Regions from separate parts of the Streptomyces sp. KR80 genome, predicted to be linked through region 1. Evidence: riboswitches for the same ligand, from Rfam matches in the RefSeq annotation. Region 1 holds a riboswitch; the other holds the start of a gene.
What was found. Region 1 has a riboswitch for S-adenosylmethionine ahead of thrC (threonine synthase). Riboswitches for the same ligand answer to the same signal wherever they lie in the genome.
Positions count from the first base shown of each region.

Region 2: linked by a shared signal. The riboswitch ahead of ACTWQI_RS25680 (aminotransferase class V-fold PLP-dependent enzyme) and the one ahead of thrC (threonine synthase) in region 1 are both predicted to bind S-adenosylmethionine.

Region 1 covers NZ_JBQQCD010000015.1:111,509-119,209, forward strand. The annotation lists gene ACTWQI_RS21110 (extracellular solute-binding protein) at 1-3, shown strand, start outside; gene ACTWQI_RS21115 (DUF3263 domain-containing protein) at 105-347, shown strand; gene otsB (trehalose-phosphatase) at 375-1,232, shown strand; gene ACTWQI_RS21125 (alpha,alpha-trehalose-phosphate synthase (UDP-forming)) at 1,248-2,804, opposite strand; gene ACTWQI_RS21130 (glucosyl-3-phosphoglycerate synthase) at 2,898-3,887, opposite strand; SAM riboswitch class I at 4,085-4,225, shown strand; gene thrC (threonine synthase) at 4,243-5,529, shown strand; gene ACTWQI_RS21140 (ubiquitin-like small modifier protein 1) at 5,597-5,872, shown strand; gene ACTWQI_RS21145 (cold-shock protein) at 6,317-6,520, shown strand; gene groL (chaperonin GroEL) at 7,010-7,701, shown strand, end outside.
Region 2 covers NZ_JBQQCD010000023.1:23,931-31,631, forward strand. The annotation lists gene ACTWQI_RS25660 (NYN domain-containing protein) at 1-109, opposite strand, end outside; gene ACTWQI_RS25665 (hypothetical protein) at 130-369, opposite strand; gene ACTWQI_RS25670 (rhomboid family intramembrane serine protease) at 508-1,227, shown strand; gene ACTWQI_RS25675 (Lrp/AsnC family transcriptional regulator) at 1,338-1,619, shown strand; gene ACTWQI_RS25680 (aminotransferase class V-fold PLP-dependent enzyme) at 1,926-3,371, opposite strand; SAM riboswitch class IV at 3,588-3,704, opposite strand; gene trpD (anthranilate phosphoribosyltransferase) at 3,802-4,857, opposite strand; gene qcrB (cytochrome bc1 complex cytochrome b subunit) at 5,088-6,710, opposite strand; gene qcrA (cytochrome bc1 complex Rieske iron-sulfur subunit) at 6,707-7,701, opposite strand, start outside.

The DNA of each region.
Region 1 (7,701 bases):
TAGGTCCTGTCCGGTCGATCAGGCCGGATCAGGGCGCGGCACCAGACGCCGCGAGCCCGGCATGATCGACCGGACAGGGCCTGGCGGGCCGTTAAGGTGAACGGATGACGGAAGGGGAGGGCGGCGGTCTGTCCGACCGCGATCGGGCGGTGCTCGGTCTGGAGCGCCGCAGCTGGCCGGGGCCCGGAGCCAAGGAGCGGGCCATAAGAGAGCGGCTCGGCATCTCCCCGACCCGCTACTACCAGCTGCTGAACGCGCTGATCGACGATCCACGGGCGCTCGCCCTCGACCCGGTGACGGTGAACCGCCTCCGACGGGTCCGTGAGAGGCGTCGCGGCAGTCGCTGACGCGGTGGTGGACGGTAGGGTCGCCGCATGGGTATCCCGGACCCTCTGCCGATGCCGGTCACCCCCGTCGGCCGCGACGGTCTCGCCGCGCTGCTGGAGCGGCCCGAACAGGCCGTCGTGGCGCTCGACTTCGACGGCACGCTCGCACCGATCGTGCCGGACCCGGACCGGGCGCGCGCCCACCCCGGCGCCGTACCCGCCCTGACCCGACTGGCGCCTCTCGTCGGCTCGGTCGCGGTGATCACCGGCCGCCCGGCAGAGGTCGCCGTACGGTACGGGGGATTCACCGGAGTTCCCGGCCTCGGGCATCTGGTGGTGCTGGGCCATTACGGCGCGGAGCGCTGGGACGCGGCGACCGGCACCGTGCGCGCCCCGGCCCCGCATCCCGGGGTCGCCGCCGCCCAGGCCGAGCTGCCCCGCGTCCTCGACCGCGAGGGCGCCTGGCGCGGCACCTACGTCGAGGACAAGGGCCGGGCCATCGCCGTCCACACCCGCCGGGCCGAGAACCCGCAGGGCGCGTTCGAACAGCTGTCGGCACCGCTGCACGAGCTGGCCGCACGGCACGGGCTGATCGTCGAGCCGGGGCGCCTGGTGCTGGAACTGCGCCCGCCGGGCGTCGACAAAGGCGTCGCGCTCACGGAATTCCTGCGCGAGTCGGGCGCGCGCTGCGTGCTCTACGCCGGGGACGACCTCGGTGACCTGGCCGCCTTCGGGGCCGTGGCGGAGCTCAGATCCCACGGCACCCCGGGCGTCCTGGTGTGCAGCGGCAGCGCGGAGGTCACCGAACTCGCCGACCGGGCGGACATCGTGGTCGACGGCCCGTCCGGCGTCGTCGAGTTGCTCAGTGCGCTGGCCGAAGCGCTGTCCCAGCCACCACTGTCGTAGCCAGCACCAGAACGGCTAACCCGCCCTGAGGGCGCCCAACTGGTCCAGGAACCACCGCTGCGGCGGAAGGGCCGTCGCCGCGGCTGCCAGCCGCTTGGTGCGTTCCGCACGCTCCCCCGCCGGCATCGACAGCGCCTCGTGCAGCGCCTGTGCCGTGCCCATCACGTCGTACGGGTTGACCACGAGGGCCTCCTCGCCGAGCTCCTCGTACGCGCCCGCCTCCCGCGACAGCACGAGCGCGCAGCCCTCGTCCGACACCACGGGGACCTCCTTGGCGACCAGGTTCATTCCGTCGCGGATCGGGTTGACCAGCGCCACGTCCGCGAGCCGGTAGGCGGCCAGCGAACGCGCGAAGTCGTCCCGCACATGGAGGATCACCGGCCGCCAGGCATCGGTGCCGAAGGTGGAGTTGATCTCGTCGGTGACCCGCTGCACCTCCGCGGTGTAGTCGCGGTACACGCGCAGGTCCTGCCGTGAGGGATAGGCGAAGGCGAGGTGGACGACCCGTCCGCGCCACTCGGGCCGGTCGGTGAGCAGCTGCCGGTACGCGTACAGGCCGCGCACGATGTTCTTCGACAGCTCGGTGCGGTCCACGCGGACGATCACCAGACGGTCCCCGTCGATCTGCTCCCGCAGGGCCGCCAGCCGTTCGTCGACATCCTCGCGGTGCGCCCGCTCACGCAGGAAGTCGGCGTCGGCCCCGAGCCCGTGCACGCCGAGCCGGGTCGTCCGGCCTCCCCCAGCTACCGCCGGGGGTGCCCCCACCCCCAGACTCCGTCCGGGAGGTGCCCCCAGGGGTGCCCCCACATCGTGGACGACGGCCGCCGAGTCCGTCTCCGCGCCGAGCACGTCCGCGCAGCACGCGGCGAAGGCGTCGGCCCAGCGGTGGGTCAGGAACGCCGCCCGGTCCGCGCCCAGGATGCCGCGCAGCAGCTGGCGGGCGATGTCGTCGGGCAGCAGCCGGAAGTAGTCCGGCGGGGCCCAGGGCGTGTGGGAGAAGTGGCCGATGCGGAGGTCCGGGCGGCGCCGGCGGAGCATGCCGGGGACCAGGCACAGGTGGTAGTCCTGCACGAGGACGGCGGCGCCCTCGGCCGCCTCCTGGGCGAGCGCGTCGGCGAAGGCGGCGTTGTACGCCTCGTACGCCGCCCACTGCGCGCGGAACTCGGTGCCGAAGACCGGCTCGAGTGGGGTCTGGTACAGCATGTGGTGGACGAACCACAGCACCGAATTGGCGATCCCGTTGTAGGCGGCGGAGAAGACCTCGGGGTCGATGTCGAGCATCCGCACGGCACGGCCGCCGGTGTCGGCCGGATTGAGCACGCCGGCCGTGCGGCGTACGGCCTCGCGGTCGCCGTCGCCCAGGGCCGCGCACACCCAGAGCGCACCCTCCTCGGGCCCGATCGCGCTCAGCCCGGAGACCAGCCCGCCGCCGCCGCGCTTGGCGATGAGCGCGGGAGCCCTCCTGCCGGGGCCGCCGCCTGGCCCTGGAAGACCGTCCTCGGGCAGGGCGTACGAGACCGGACCGCGGTTGGACGCGACGAGTACCCGGGCAGCCTGCTGCTCTGCGACCATGCCGCGAGCCTAGCCCGCTGGGGATCCGCGCAAACGTACGGCTGCGTCGTCGCGGCGCGCGCCGGCGTGCGGTCGGCGCACGGCGCCGGGCGGTCAGGCCACCCGGCCGCTGTGCGTTGCACGGCGGGTCCGGTACTCGGGAATCGTGATCATCGGGGGGCGTTCGTCCGCCGCCACCTCGTGCACCGAGGGGGTGAAACCGTCGTCGGTCCGGGCGAACTGGGTCAGCACCGGCCGTACGAGATGGCCGCGCGCCAGCCGGGCCTGTGCGGTGCGGTAGATCGTCGCGGCCATCCGGCCCAGTGCCTGTCCGCTCTGATGGCGGTGGCGTCGTATACCGACGTCCACCTGGGCCAGGGCGTCGAGCCCGACGAGATCCAGCGCATCGATGAGCATGCCCAGCTCGACCCCGTAACCGACGGGGAACGGCAGCTGCTCCAGCAGCGAGCGCCGGGCCGCGTACTCGCCGCCCAGGGGCTGGACGAAGCCGGCCAGCTGCGGCCAGTGCAGATTGAGCAGCGGCCGGGCGACCAGTTCGGTCACCCTGCCCCCCTGCTCGCTTCCGGCGGGAGGTCCCACCTGCTCGCCGAGCGGCCGGTCGTACATGGCCTTCACCAGCTGTACCCCGGGCTCGGTGAGCAGCGGGCCGACTATCCCCGAGACGAAGCGGGCGGAGAAGTCACGCAGATCGGCGTCGACGAAGCAGACGATCTCGCCGCCGGTGACCAGCAGCGAGCGCCACAGCACCTCGCCCTTGCCGGGCAGCGCGGGCAGCCGCGGCAGCACGGTGTCCCGGTCGACCACGCGGGCTCCGGCCGCCGCGGCGACCTCGGCCGTACGGTCGGTGGAGCCGGAGTCCAGGACCACCAGCTCGTCGACGAGCGGGACCGACTCGGTCATCAGCTCGCGTCGGATCGTCTCGACGATCGCCCCGACCGTGGCCTGCTCGTTCAGGGCGGGGAGCACGACGCTGACCGTGCCGTCGCGACCCGCGGCGCGCTTCGCGGTGAGGAGTCGGCTCAGCGGACGGTCGCCGGCCGACCAGGAGCGGCGTTCCAGCCAGCGCTCCACTTCTTCCAGCACGTACGCTCGTCTCCCTGATGCTCGAGGATCGGTGGGCGGTTGGACGGTCCGATGGGTGCGACGGTGATCCGTCTCGCGGTTCGGACGACTATCTCAAGTGTCCGGGCCTTCGGTTACAGTCTTGAACAACGCGCGAGTCCACTTGATGTCGGGGTGACCGCGCGCACAAACGCCCGGGCGCCGTCCCGGTGCCATACCGCTCATCCAGAGGGGCAGAGGGAACGGCCCGTTGAAGCCCCGGCAACCCTCCAGTCGGCCCGTGTTTCGGCGCGAGGCTCCCGGCTAGGGAAGGTGCCAATTCCGTCTCGTGGCGAAGTCCGTCGCGAGGAAGATGAGGAGAAAGGGCCTCGCCTCCATGGCTGTGCAAACCGTCGCAAGCAGCACCGGAACCGTCTCTCTCGGACCTGCCGCCGCGCTGTCCTGTCGCGAGTGCGGCGAGCGCTTCGGGCTCGGCCCGATCTTCGCCTGCGAGGTGTGTTTCGGGCCGCTCGAGGTGGCGTACGAGCTGCCGAGCGGCGATCCCGGCGACCTGCGGAAGCGGATCGAGGCCGGTCCCAACAGCATCTGGCGCTATGCGCCGCTGCTGCCCGTCCCCGCGGACGTCGCCGACAAACCGAACCTGAACCCCGGCTTCACCAAGCTGGTCAAGGCCGACAACCTCGCCCGCGAACTGGGCGTCACCGGCGGTCTGCACGTCAAGGACGACTCCGGGAACCCGACGCACTCCTTCAAGGACCGGGTCGTCGCGATCGCCGTCGAGGCGGCGCGGGCCTTCGGGTTCACCACCCTGTCCTGCTCTTCGACGGGCAACCTCGCGGGCGCGGTCGGCGCCGCGGCCGCCCGCGCGGGCTTCCGGTCCTGTGTGTTCATCCCGCATGACCTGGAGGCGGGCAAGGTCGTCATGGCGGCCGTATACGGCGGCGACCTGGTCGGTATCGAGGGCACGTACGACGACGTGAACCGCTTCTGCTCCGAGCTGATCGGCGATCCGCTCGGCTCGGGCTGGGGCTTCGTCAACGTCAACCTGCGTCCGTACTACGGCGAGGGGTCGAAGACCCTGGCGTACGAGATCGCCGAGCAGCTCGGCTGGCGCCTCCCGGACAACCTCGTCGTCCCGATCGCCTCCGGCTCCCAGCTCACGAAGATCGACAAGGGGCTGAAGGAGCTGATCCAGCTCGGTCTGGTCGAGGACAAGCCGTACAAGATCTTCGGAGCCCAGGCCGAAGGCTGCTCGCCGGTGTCGCGGGCCTTCAAGGACGGCCACGACGTCGTACGGCCGGTGAAGCCGGACACGATCGCCAAGTCGCTGGCGATCGGCAACCCGGCCGACGGGCCGTACGTGCTGGACATCTGCCGCCGTACGGGTGGTGCCGTGGAGGACGTGACCGACGAGCAGATCGTCGACGCCATCAAGCTGCTGGCCCGCACCGAGGGCATCTTCGCGGAGACCGCGGGTGGCGTGACGGTGGGAGTGCTGCGCAAGCTGGTGGAGACGGGTCAGCTCGACCCGGCCGGCGAGACCGTGGTGCTGAACACCGGCGACGGCCTCAAGACGCTTGACGCGGTGGCCCCGACCACCGGCCCCACGGCGACGATCCGCCCGAGCCTGGACGCGTTCCGCGCGGCCGGCCTAGCCGACTGAGGTTTGCCCGCACCCGACCAACCGACCTCAACCACCGACCCCCCTCTCCCACCGAAGGTGAACCCGCATGAGCGTCAACGTCCGTATCCCGACCATCCTGCGCACCTACACCGGTGGCCAGGCCGAGGTGACCGCCGAGGGGGCGACCCTCGCGGAGGTCATCGAGTCACTGGAGAAGAACCACCCGGGGATCGCCGCGCGCGTTCTGGACGACACGGGCAAGCTCCGCCGCTTCGTGAACGTCTACGTCAATGACGACGACGTGCGCTTCGAGGACGGCCTGCAGACGGCGACACCGGACGGCGCGGGGGTATCGATCATTCCGGCTGTCGCTGGCGGGTAATTCAACAACCTTACGTAATGGGAATGGCCCCCTCCGTGAGAGAAGCGGAGGGGGCCATTCTGTGGGGGTGCCCGCGGTAGAGTTGGTCGATCCTTCACGGATGTCCATGCCGAACGCATATGAGTTCGCGACAACAACGCGACAACCTGTGTTCAAATTGTGTGCGTGATTTGTCGTGTTGGTGAGCTATGCCCGGCCCGACTTGCCCTGAATTCTGGGTTATTCAGCGGAAAATTCCGATCGACCGTGGCCAGAATTCTCGTCCGATTGACCTGTTGCAGACGGCATCGGTGCAGATACATTCAGCCGCGGTCGACGCGTTCCGGCGCACACCCCTGGCGTAATTCCGCCTGCCGCTGGGCAGAGGGGACCTGTCGGGGTGAGTTCTGACCCGGGTCCGCGGAGTGCGGTCCTGTGCAAGGGCCAGTAATAGGGGAGTTAGGGATGGCTCAAGGCACCGTCAAGTGGTTCAACGCGGAGAAGGGGTACGGCTTCATCGCGGTCGACGGTGGTGCGGACGTCTTCGTGCACTACAGCGCGATTCAGATGGACGGCTACCGCACCCTCGAGGAAGGTCAGCGGGTCGAGTTCGAGATCTCGCAGGGCCAGAAGGGGCCGCAGGCGGACATGGTCCGCGTCGCCGGCTGAAGACACGCGCCGACTGACCACAGGCGTTGAGAGGGCCCGCCCCCGAGGGGCGGGCCCTCGGTCATGCCCCAGCCCTTCCCCACCGACCACCACCCTTCATGGATGCCGTTCGGGCGGCTTGCGCCCTCCCGTCACCCGACCACCACCCCTCATCGAGGCCCTTCGGGCCGCCTTGCGCCCTCCCGTCACCCGACCACCACCCCTCATCGAGGCCCTTCGGGCCGCCTTGCGCCCTCACGTCACCTGACCACCACCCCTCACTGACGCCCTTCGGGCGGCTTGCACTCGATGGGGTCGAGTGCTAATCATTGGCGTTAGCACTCTGACGTTGAGAGTGACAGAAGGACCGGGTCGGTGAGGCCCGTAGGCCGGGTGGGGCAAGGAACCACCGGGCGTGCAGGCCGTCCGTCGCGGGCGCCACGCGGTCCGGAGCAATCCACCGCCCCCTGCTTCGGCGGGGGGATCCCCAGTCCGTGGAGGACACTTCACATGGCCAAGATCATCGCGTTCGACGAGGAGGCACGGCGCGGCCTCGAGCGCGGGATGAACCAGCTCGCCGACGCCGTCCGGGTCACCCTGGGTCCCAAGGGCCGCAATGTCGTGCTCGAGAAGAAGTGGGGAGCCCCCACGATCACCAACGATGGTGTGTCCATCGCCAAGGAGATCGAGCTCGAGGACCCGTACGAGAAGATCGGTGCCGAGCTGGTCAAGGAGGTCGCGAAGAAGACGGACGACGTCGCCGGTGACGGCACGACGACCGCGACCGTCCTCGCCCAGGCACTCGTCAAGGAAGGCCTGCGCAACGTAGCCGCGGGCGCCAACCCGATGGCCCTCAAGCGCGGTATCGAGCGGGCCGTCGAGGCCGTCTCCGCCCAGCTGCTCGAGCAGGCCAAGGATGTGGAGACCAAGGAGCAGATCGCTTCCACTGCCTCCATCTCCGCCGCCGACACCCAGATCGGCGAGCTCATCGCCGAGGCGATGGACAAGGTCGGCAAGGAAGGCGTCATCACCGTCGAGGAGTCGCAGACCTTCGGGCTCGAGCTGGAGCTCACCGAGGGCATGCGTTTCGACAAGGGTTACATCTCCGCCTACTTCGCCACCGACATGGAGCGGATGGAGGCGGCGCTCGACGACCCGTACATCCTGATCGTCAACTCGAAGGTCTCCAGCGTGAAGGACCT
Region 2 (7,701 bases), on a different contig from region 1:
CGACGACGGCGATGACCCGGTGTCGCACGCCCTCGGGCAGCGGGTGGTCGAGCACCTCAGCGGCACCAGCAGCCTCGTCGGCCTTGCCGATACCGTCGCTACGCTCCACCACCTTCACCGACTCCTTCGTCAGGCGCTCGCGCCTGGGCGATCGACCAGTTCGATCTGGTCAGCCGCGTTGCACCAGCGGCATCGCACCGATTCGATGGTCTCACTGACCACGTCGCGCTCCTCGATCGTCGGCTCCCCTGCCAGGTCGAGGTGGACGTACTCGACGGCCTTGGTCGTGCGGGTCACGTCGAACCGGGTGAGATTGCCGCACAGGGTGCAGCGCCACCGGGTGTCAGCCGTCGGCTGGGAAACGCCCATCGTGTTCGTCCTTGGATCGCGGGGTGCCTTCTCCGTAACCCTACGGCCTGGCAGGTCCGCGGCGCCGGGGCCGGGCCGCCAACGGAGGCACGGCGAGGCGCAATGAGCAGGTTGATCCCCTTACGCCATGCTCTGCTCATGATCCGCAAGGCTGCCACGGTGAGAGTCACATATGTCCTGATGGGACTGTGCTGCCTGATCTTCGTCGTCGGACCCGCGTCCGGCCTCGACCCGGCGGACGGCACCGGTACGGACCTGCTGGCGGCGCAGGCCGACTACTTCGAGCGCTGGGGGGTGATCCCCCGCGAGCTGTTGTCGGGCTCCCCGCGCTCGCTCCTCACGCCGCTGACCGCACTCTTCGTCCACGGCAGCTGGCTGCATCTGCTGGGCAACCTGCTCTTCCTCCTCGTCTTCGGCGGAATGGTCGAGGAGCGGATGGGCCGGGTGGCGTTCGCGCTGTTCTATCTCACGATCGGCTATCTGGCGCTGGCCGGGTACGCGGTCGCGCACGCCGGATCCGCCAAAAGCCTGGTCGGGGGCTCCGGGGCGATCTCCGGGGTGCTGGGGGCGTTCCTGTTCCTCTTCCCGAAGGCGCGGGTGACCAGCCTCTTCCCCTTTCTGTTCTTTCTCCCGCTGCGGCTTCCCGCCCGGGTGGTGCTGCTCTTCTGGTTCGTGGTCCAGGGGCTGGCGGTGCACGGTGCCAGGCCTCAGCCGGGGGTGGCCTACCTGGCCCACCTCGTCGGCTTCTGCCTCGGCTTCGGCTATGCGTGGCTTCGCTTCCGCGGCGATCGGCAGTCGCGGGGAGCGCCTTCCGTCGAGGGTGGCGGAGCGAGACGGGAAATCGACAGCGGCGCGTAGCGTCTTCCGTTGAGGGTGGTGGTGGGAGACGGGAGGGCTAGAGTGAGCCGGGGTACTCCCAGGCGAAGCTCTGGGGGAGCAGCCAGGGCGACCGAGGGAGACAGCCAGCCGTGATCACCGCGATCGTGCTCATCAAGACCAGCGTGGATCGGATTCCCGAGATCGCCGAGTCGATCGCCGCTCTGGACCGGGTCAGCGAGGTCTACTCGGTCACCGGCACCTACGACCTGGTGGCCATGGTCCGGGTGGCGCACCACGACGATCTGGCCGATGTGATCCCGGGCAACATCAGCAAGATCCCCGGCGTCGAGGCGACGGATACGCATGTCGCGTTCCGCACCTACTCCCAGCACGACCTCGAGGCGGCCTTCGCCATCGGCCTCGACGCGTAGTCGCCTCCCGGCGCGGGACCGTGCAGCCCCGGCGCTCCGCGCCGGGTTCCCCGCCCATCCGCCGCATGACCACCGCGCCGCACCGCCGATCTTCCCCCTCACGCGGCGGGAGACCACACACGCCTGCGGCGCAGGCTCGCACCGCGGCGTGCGGGCACCGCACAGGGCATCGGGCTCCTCGCGCCGGACGCGTGCGCTGCGGGCCGGCGGCACGGAACCGTGCAGCGCGCGCAGCGCCCAGCCAAGGGCCGGGACCGCCGGGGGCCGCGTGCGGCCGCCAAAAAGCACCGGCCTTCCGGTCAGGGGCTAGCCCCTGACCGGAACGCAGCGGCCGTCCTCCGTGCGGTAGTTCCACCGGGCGCCGTCGCGGACCAGTTCCTTGACGGCTCCGATGAAGCGGTCGATGTGCTCGTCGGGCGTGCCCGCGCCGAAGCTGACGCGGATGGCGTTGAGCGACCTCTCCCCCGGCGCCGCTTCCGGCGCGCCGCACTCACCCGGCTCGTCCGGCCGGCCGCCGAGCAGGGCCCTTACGAGCGGGTGCGCGCAGAACAGCCCGTCTCGTACGCCGATCCCGTACTCGGCGGAGAGCGCCGCCGCGAAGTGCGAGCTGTTCCAGCCCTCCACCACGAAGGAGATGACTCCGACCCGGGGCGCATCGTCGCCGAACTGGGAGAGCACCTTCACCGCGGGCACCTCGGCCAGTCCCTCGCGGACCCGGTTGACGAGCCGCTGCTCCCGCTCGACCAGGCCGTCGAAGCCTGCCGCGGTGAGCGCCCTGCAGGCCGATGCGATGGCGTGGACGCCGATGACGTTGGGCGAACCGGCCTCGTGCCGGGCCGCGGTGGTGTGCCACTCGACGTCCACGCCGCCGTCGACCCGTCGGGAGACCTGCCGGCTGGCGCCGCCGCCGTAGAGGTAGGGGTCCGCGTCTCGCAGCCAGTCGGCGCGGCCCGCGAGAACACCGGAGCCGAAGGGCGCGTACAGCTTGTGCCCGGAGAAGGCGACCCAGTCGACGTCCAACTCCGCGATGTCCACCGGGTGGTGCGGGGCGAGCTGGGCGGCGTCGAGCACGATGCGGGCACCGTGCGCATGGGCGACGGCTGCCAACTCCCGTACCGGCCACAGCTCGCCGGTGACGTTGGACGCGCCGGTCACGCACACCAGCGCCGGACCGTACGACTCCGCCATCTCCGGCCTGCGTGCCTCCGGCTCGGCCAGGGCGCGCTCCAGCGTCTCGACGGCCTGCTGTGGAGTGCGCGGGGCTTCGAGGTACGTGACCTGGACGTCGTCCCGGTGCCGCCAGGGCAGCAGGGCGGCGTGGTGCTCGGTCTCGAACACGAAGACCCTGGTGGCCGTGGGAAGGGCGGAGGCCAGGAGGTTGAGGGAGTCGGTGGTGGAGCGGGTGAAGACGACCTGGTCGTCCTCCCGGCAGCCGAGGAACGCGGCGACCGTCGCCCGGCTGTTCTCGAAGAGATCGGTGGACAGCTGGGAGAGGTACCCGGCGCCACGGTGGACGCTGCCGTAGTAGGGGGCGTACGCGGCCACGTCGTCCCAGACCCGCTGCAGGGCGGGCGCACTCGCCGCGTAGTCGAGGGCCGCGTAGGTCACCTCGCCACCCGTGACGAGCGGGACGAGGACGTCCCGGCCGAGTACGGGCAGCGGCGTGCCTGCGGAGGGCGCCGCACAGTCGGACTCGGTGGCGCGGGGCTGAACGGTGGAGGTGGTGGCAAGGGCGGCAGGGCGCACGGACATGGCGAAATCTCCCCAGGGAAAGGCGGAATGGCTTCAAGGACGCACGCGCCCGAAAAAGAGACGTCGGGCGGGCGGGAAGTGCCTCGACGCACGGTCGTCGCCGCTTCGAAGAGCAGCCGACGCCGCCGCACGGAGGCGGTCGAGAACGGGCCGTAGGCCCTAGCGCATTCGCTGATTCACGGAAGAGCTCCCTCGAGGACCAGGATCCCGGCGAGGGATCCGCGCTTGCCGCAGACCTCGCTGCCTACGGCCTGGTCATCACCCGGGGCACCCCGCCACGGACGGAGGGTTGCCGGACAGCGGGCCGGGGCCGATTCGCTGTCACTCGTGACCTGTCCAGCATCATGCCACATGATCAATGACGCGCAAGGCGCTGTCCGCCCGCTGGACTGCGCCGTGCGTCACATCACTTGGGACATCGGTGCCGGCATCAGCCGTTGCTGGCTCCAATCCAGCGCTCCAGCGTCCGCCGCGCCGCTCCCGAGTCGATCGACTCGGCGGCCTTCGCCATACCGGCCGCGATCTGCTCGGCGAGCGGCGCGTCCGTCGGGTTCAGGGCCACCAGGGCGGCCGCCGAGTTGAGCAGCACGGCGTCCCGTACGGCCCCGGTTTCGCCGCCCAGTAGCCGCCGTGCGACATCCGCGTTGTACGAGGCGTCGGCGCCGCGCAGCGCCTGGACCGGCACCAGCTCGAGGCCCACGTCCCGCGGGTCGAAGGTCTCCTGCCGGACGGTCCCGTCCCGTACCACCCACACCTGGGAGGTCGAGGTCGTGGTGAGCTCGTCCAGGCCGTCGTCGCCGCGGAAGACCAATGCGGACGAGCCGCGTTCGGCCAGCACGCCCGCCATGATGGGCGCCATCCGGGCGTCGGCGACCCCGGTGGCCTGGGCGCGCACTCGCGCCGGATTGGTCAGCGGCCCGAGGAAGTTGAACGTGGTGGCGATGCCCAGTTCGCGGCGGGCGGGCGCGACGTGGCGCAGCGCGGGATGGAACTTCACCGCGAAGCAGAAGGTGATGCCGGCTTCCGCGGCGACCTCGACGACCCGCTGCGGTGACAGGTCCAGGTTGACGCCCAGCTTCTCCAGCACGTCGGAGGCGCCGCTCGCCGACGAGGCGGCGCGGTTGCCGTGCTTGACGACCTTCGCGCCCGACCCGGCCACCACGATGGCCGACATCGTCGAGATGTTCACCGTCTTGGCCCGGTCGCCGCCCGTGCCGACGATGTCCACGCTCTGGCCCGGCACCTCGATCAGGTTCGCATGGGCGTACATGGTGCGGACGAGGCCGGAGACCTCCTCCACGGTCTCGCCCTTCGCGCGGAGCGCGACGGCGAAACCGGCGATCTGCGCGTCCGTCGCCTCGCCGCTCATGATGCGGTCCATGGCCCAGGCGGTGTCCTCGGCGCTCAGGTTCTCGCCTGCCAGCAGTGAGCTGAGGACATCCGGCCAGGTGAGGGCGTCCCCACCTGCTGGGGTCACAACGTCCATGGTGTCCGCTCCCGGATCCGTGGGTGGGCAGGGACGAGCCGTCACCTGCGGCTCTGCGTGTCCCAGCCTATCGGCGTGCCGCCACCGCACGGGGGCCGTGCCCGGACTCTGGACGGCCCGGGAGTCCGTCGGCTCCCGGCGGTCCGGGCGCCGGACAAGGCCGAGGGCCCCGGACCGCTCCCGAGCGGGGCGGTCCGGGGCCCTGGTGTGGCTAGGGCCTGTCCGGCCGATCAGTGGTGGCCGTGGCCGCTGGTGATCTCCCGGTGCTCCTCGGCCGTCGGCTTGGCAATCTGGTTGCCCTCGCCGTAGTAGCCGCGGGACAGCAGCGCCTTCACCTTCTCCGAGCGCTTGATCTTGCGCCGCACGCCGTTCTCATCGACCTCTGGCGGGAGCTCGACCGGCGTGTACTGGTGGTGCTGGGTGAGCGTGTGCAGCTGCTCCTGCGAGAGGGGCTCGTGCACCTCGACGAACTCACCGTGCGGCAGCCGCTTGATGATGCCGGTCTCGCGACCGTGCAGCACCTTGTCGCGGTCGCGCCGCTGCAGCCCCAGGCAGATCCGCTTGGTCGTGATGAAGACCAGCACCGGCAGCACGAAGAAGCCGATCCGGCCGAACCAGGTGATCGCGTTGATCGACAGGCTGAAGTGGGTCGCCCAGATGTCGTTCCCACCACCGACGAGCAGGATGAAGTAGATGCTGAGCCAGGCCGCGCCGAAGGCCGTACGGGTCGGGGCGTTGCGCGGGCGGTCCAGGATGTGGTGCTCGCGCTTGTCCCCGGTGATCCAGGACTCGATGAACGGGTAGGCCGCGATGGCGACCAGCACCAGGGGGAAGATCATCAGCGGGATGAACACACCCAGGGCGAGCGTGTGCCCCGCGAAGTTGATCTCCCAGCCCGGCATCAGCCGGATCAGGCCCTCGGAGAAGCCCATGTACCAGTCGGGCTGCGCGCCGGTGGAGACCTGGTCCGGCCGGTACGGGCCGAGCGCCCAGATCGGGTTGATGCTGGCGGTACCGGCGATCACTGCGGTCAGGCCGAAGACCAGGAAGAAGAAGCCTCCCGCCTTGGCCGTGTAGACCGGCAGCAGCGGCATGCCGACCACGTTGTTGTTCGTCTTGCCGGGGCCGGGGAACTGGGTGTGCTTGTGGAAGAAGACCAGGATCAGGTGGGCCACCAGCAGGCCCATCATCAGACCTGGCAACAGCAGGACGTGGACCGAGAAGAACCGCGGCACGAAGTCCGAACCCGGGAACTCCCCGCCGAACATGAAGAACGACAGGTAGGTGCCGACGATCGGCATCGACAGGACCGCGCCCTCCATGAACCGGACACCGGTGCCGGAGAGCAGGTCGTCCGGCAGCGAGTAGCCGGTGAAACCGGTGAACATGCCGAGCACCAGCAGCAGGAAGCCGAACAGCCAGTTGATCTCGCGCGGCTTGCGGAACGCCCCGGTGAAGAACACCCGCATCATGTGCACGAACATCGCCGCGATGAAGATCAGCGCGCCCCAGTGGTGGATCTGCCGGATCAGCAGACCGCCGCGGACGTCGAAGCTGATGTCCAGGGTCGAGGCGTAGGCCTCGGACATCAGGACGCCCTGCATCGGGACGTAACTGCCGTGGTACTCCACCTCGTTCATGCTCGGGTGGAAGAACAGCGTCAGATAGACACCCGTGAGGATGACGATGATGAAGCTGTAGAGCGCGACCTCACCCAGCATGAAGGACCAGTGGTCCGGGAAGATCTTGCGCATGTTGGCCTTGGCCAGGCCGTAGATGCCCAGCCGGCCGTCCGCCCAGTCGGCGAGCCGCTCGCCACGGGGTGCCTGAGGTTTGTCGCTAGAGGTACTCATCCGCGCTCCCAGAAGCTCGGGCCGACCGGCTCGTCGAAGTCGCCGAGGGCCTCGAGGTAGCCGTCCTTGTTCACCGCGATCCGCAGCTGCGGCAGCGGGTGACCGGCCGGGCCGAAGACGACCCGGGCACCGTCCGACAGGTCGAAGGTGGACTGGTGGCACGGGCAGAGCACATGGTGCGTCTGCTGCTCGTAGAGGCTCACCGGACAGCCGACGTGGGTGCAGATCTTCGAGTACGCGACGATGCCCTCGTGCGACCAGTCGAGCGTGCGCTGGTCCTTGATGTTGTCCGGTTGGATCCGGACGATCATCAGAGCCGCCTTCGCGATCTCCTTCTGGAAGTCGTGGTCGTGCTCCTCCAGGCCCTCGGGCTTGGCGAAGGCCAGCGAACCGACGACGACGTCCTCGGGACGCATCGGCTCGTTGGTGTTCTGGTTGACCAGCAACTTGCCCTGTTCCCACAGGGTGTGGCGGAGCTTGTCCTCCGGGAGCGGGCCCAGGTCGCGCAGCAGCACGACCCCCGAGAGCGGCACCATGGCGAGCGCGCCGAACAGGGTGTTGCGGATCAGCTTGCGCCGGCCGAAGGCGGACTCCTCGGCGCCCTGCCGGAAGTCGGCCATGACTCCGGCCTTCACCTCGGGCGCGGCAGAGATCGGGTGCCGTTCGTCGGCCGCCTCCACGTCCGACATCAGGGTGCGGGCCCAGTGGACCGCACCCGCGCCGATGCAGAACAGCGCCACACCGAGGGTCACACCCAGCGAGAAGTTGAGCGCGCTGACGTTGCCGATCGGAAAGATGTAGACGATCTTCTCGACCGGGATGGCGACGAACGCGGCGATGAAGGCGACAGTCGCCAGCATGGACAGCGTGAAGAGCAGGGCGACCGTGCGCTCGGAGCGCCTGGCGGCCCGCTCGTCGACGTCCTGGATGCGGTGCTCGTGGGGCGGCAGCCCCGGGTCGGCGAACGGGTCCCCTGCGGGGGCTACCGTGC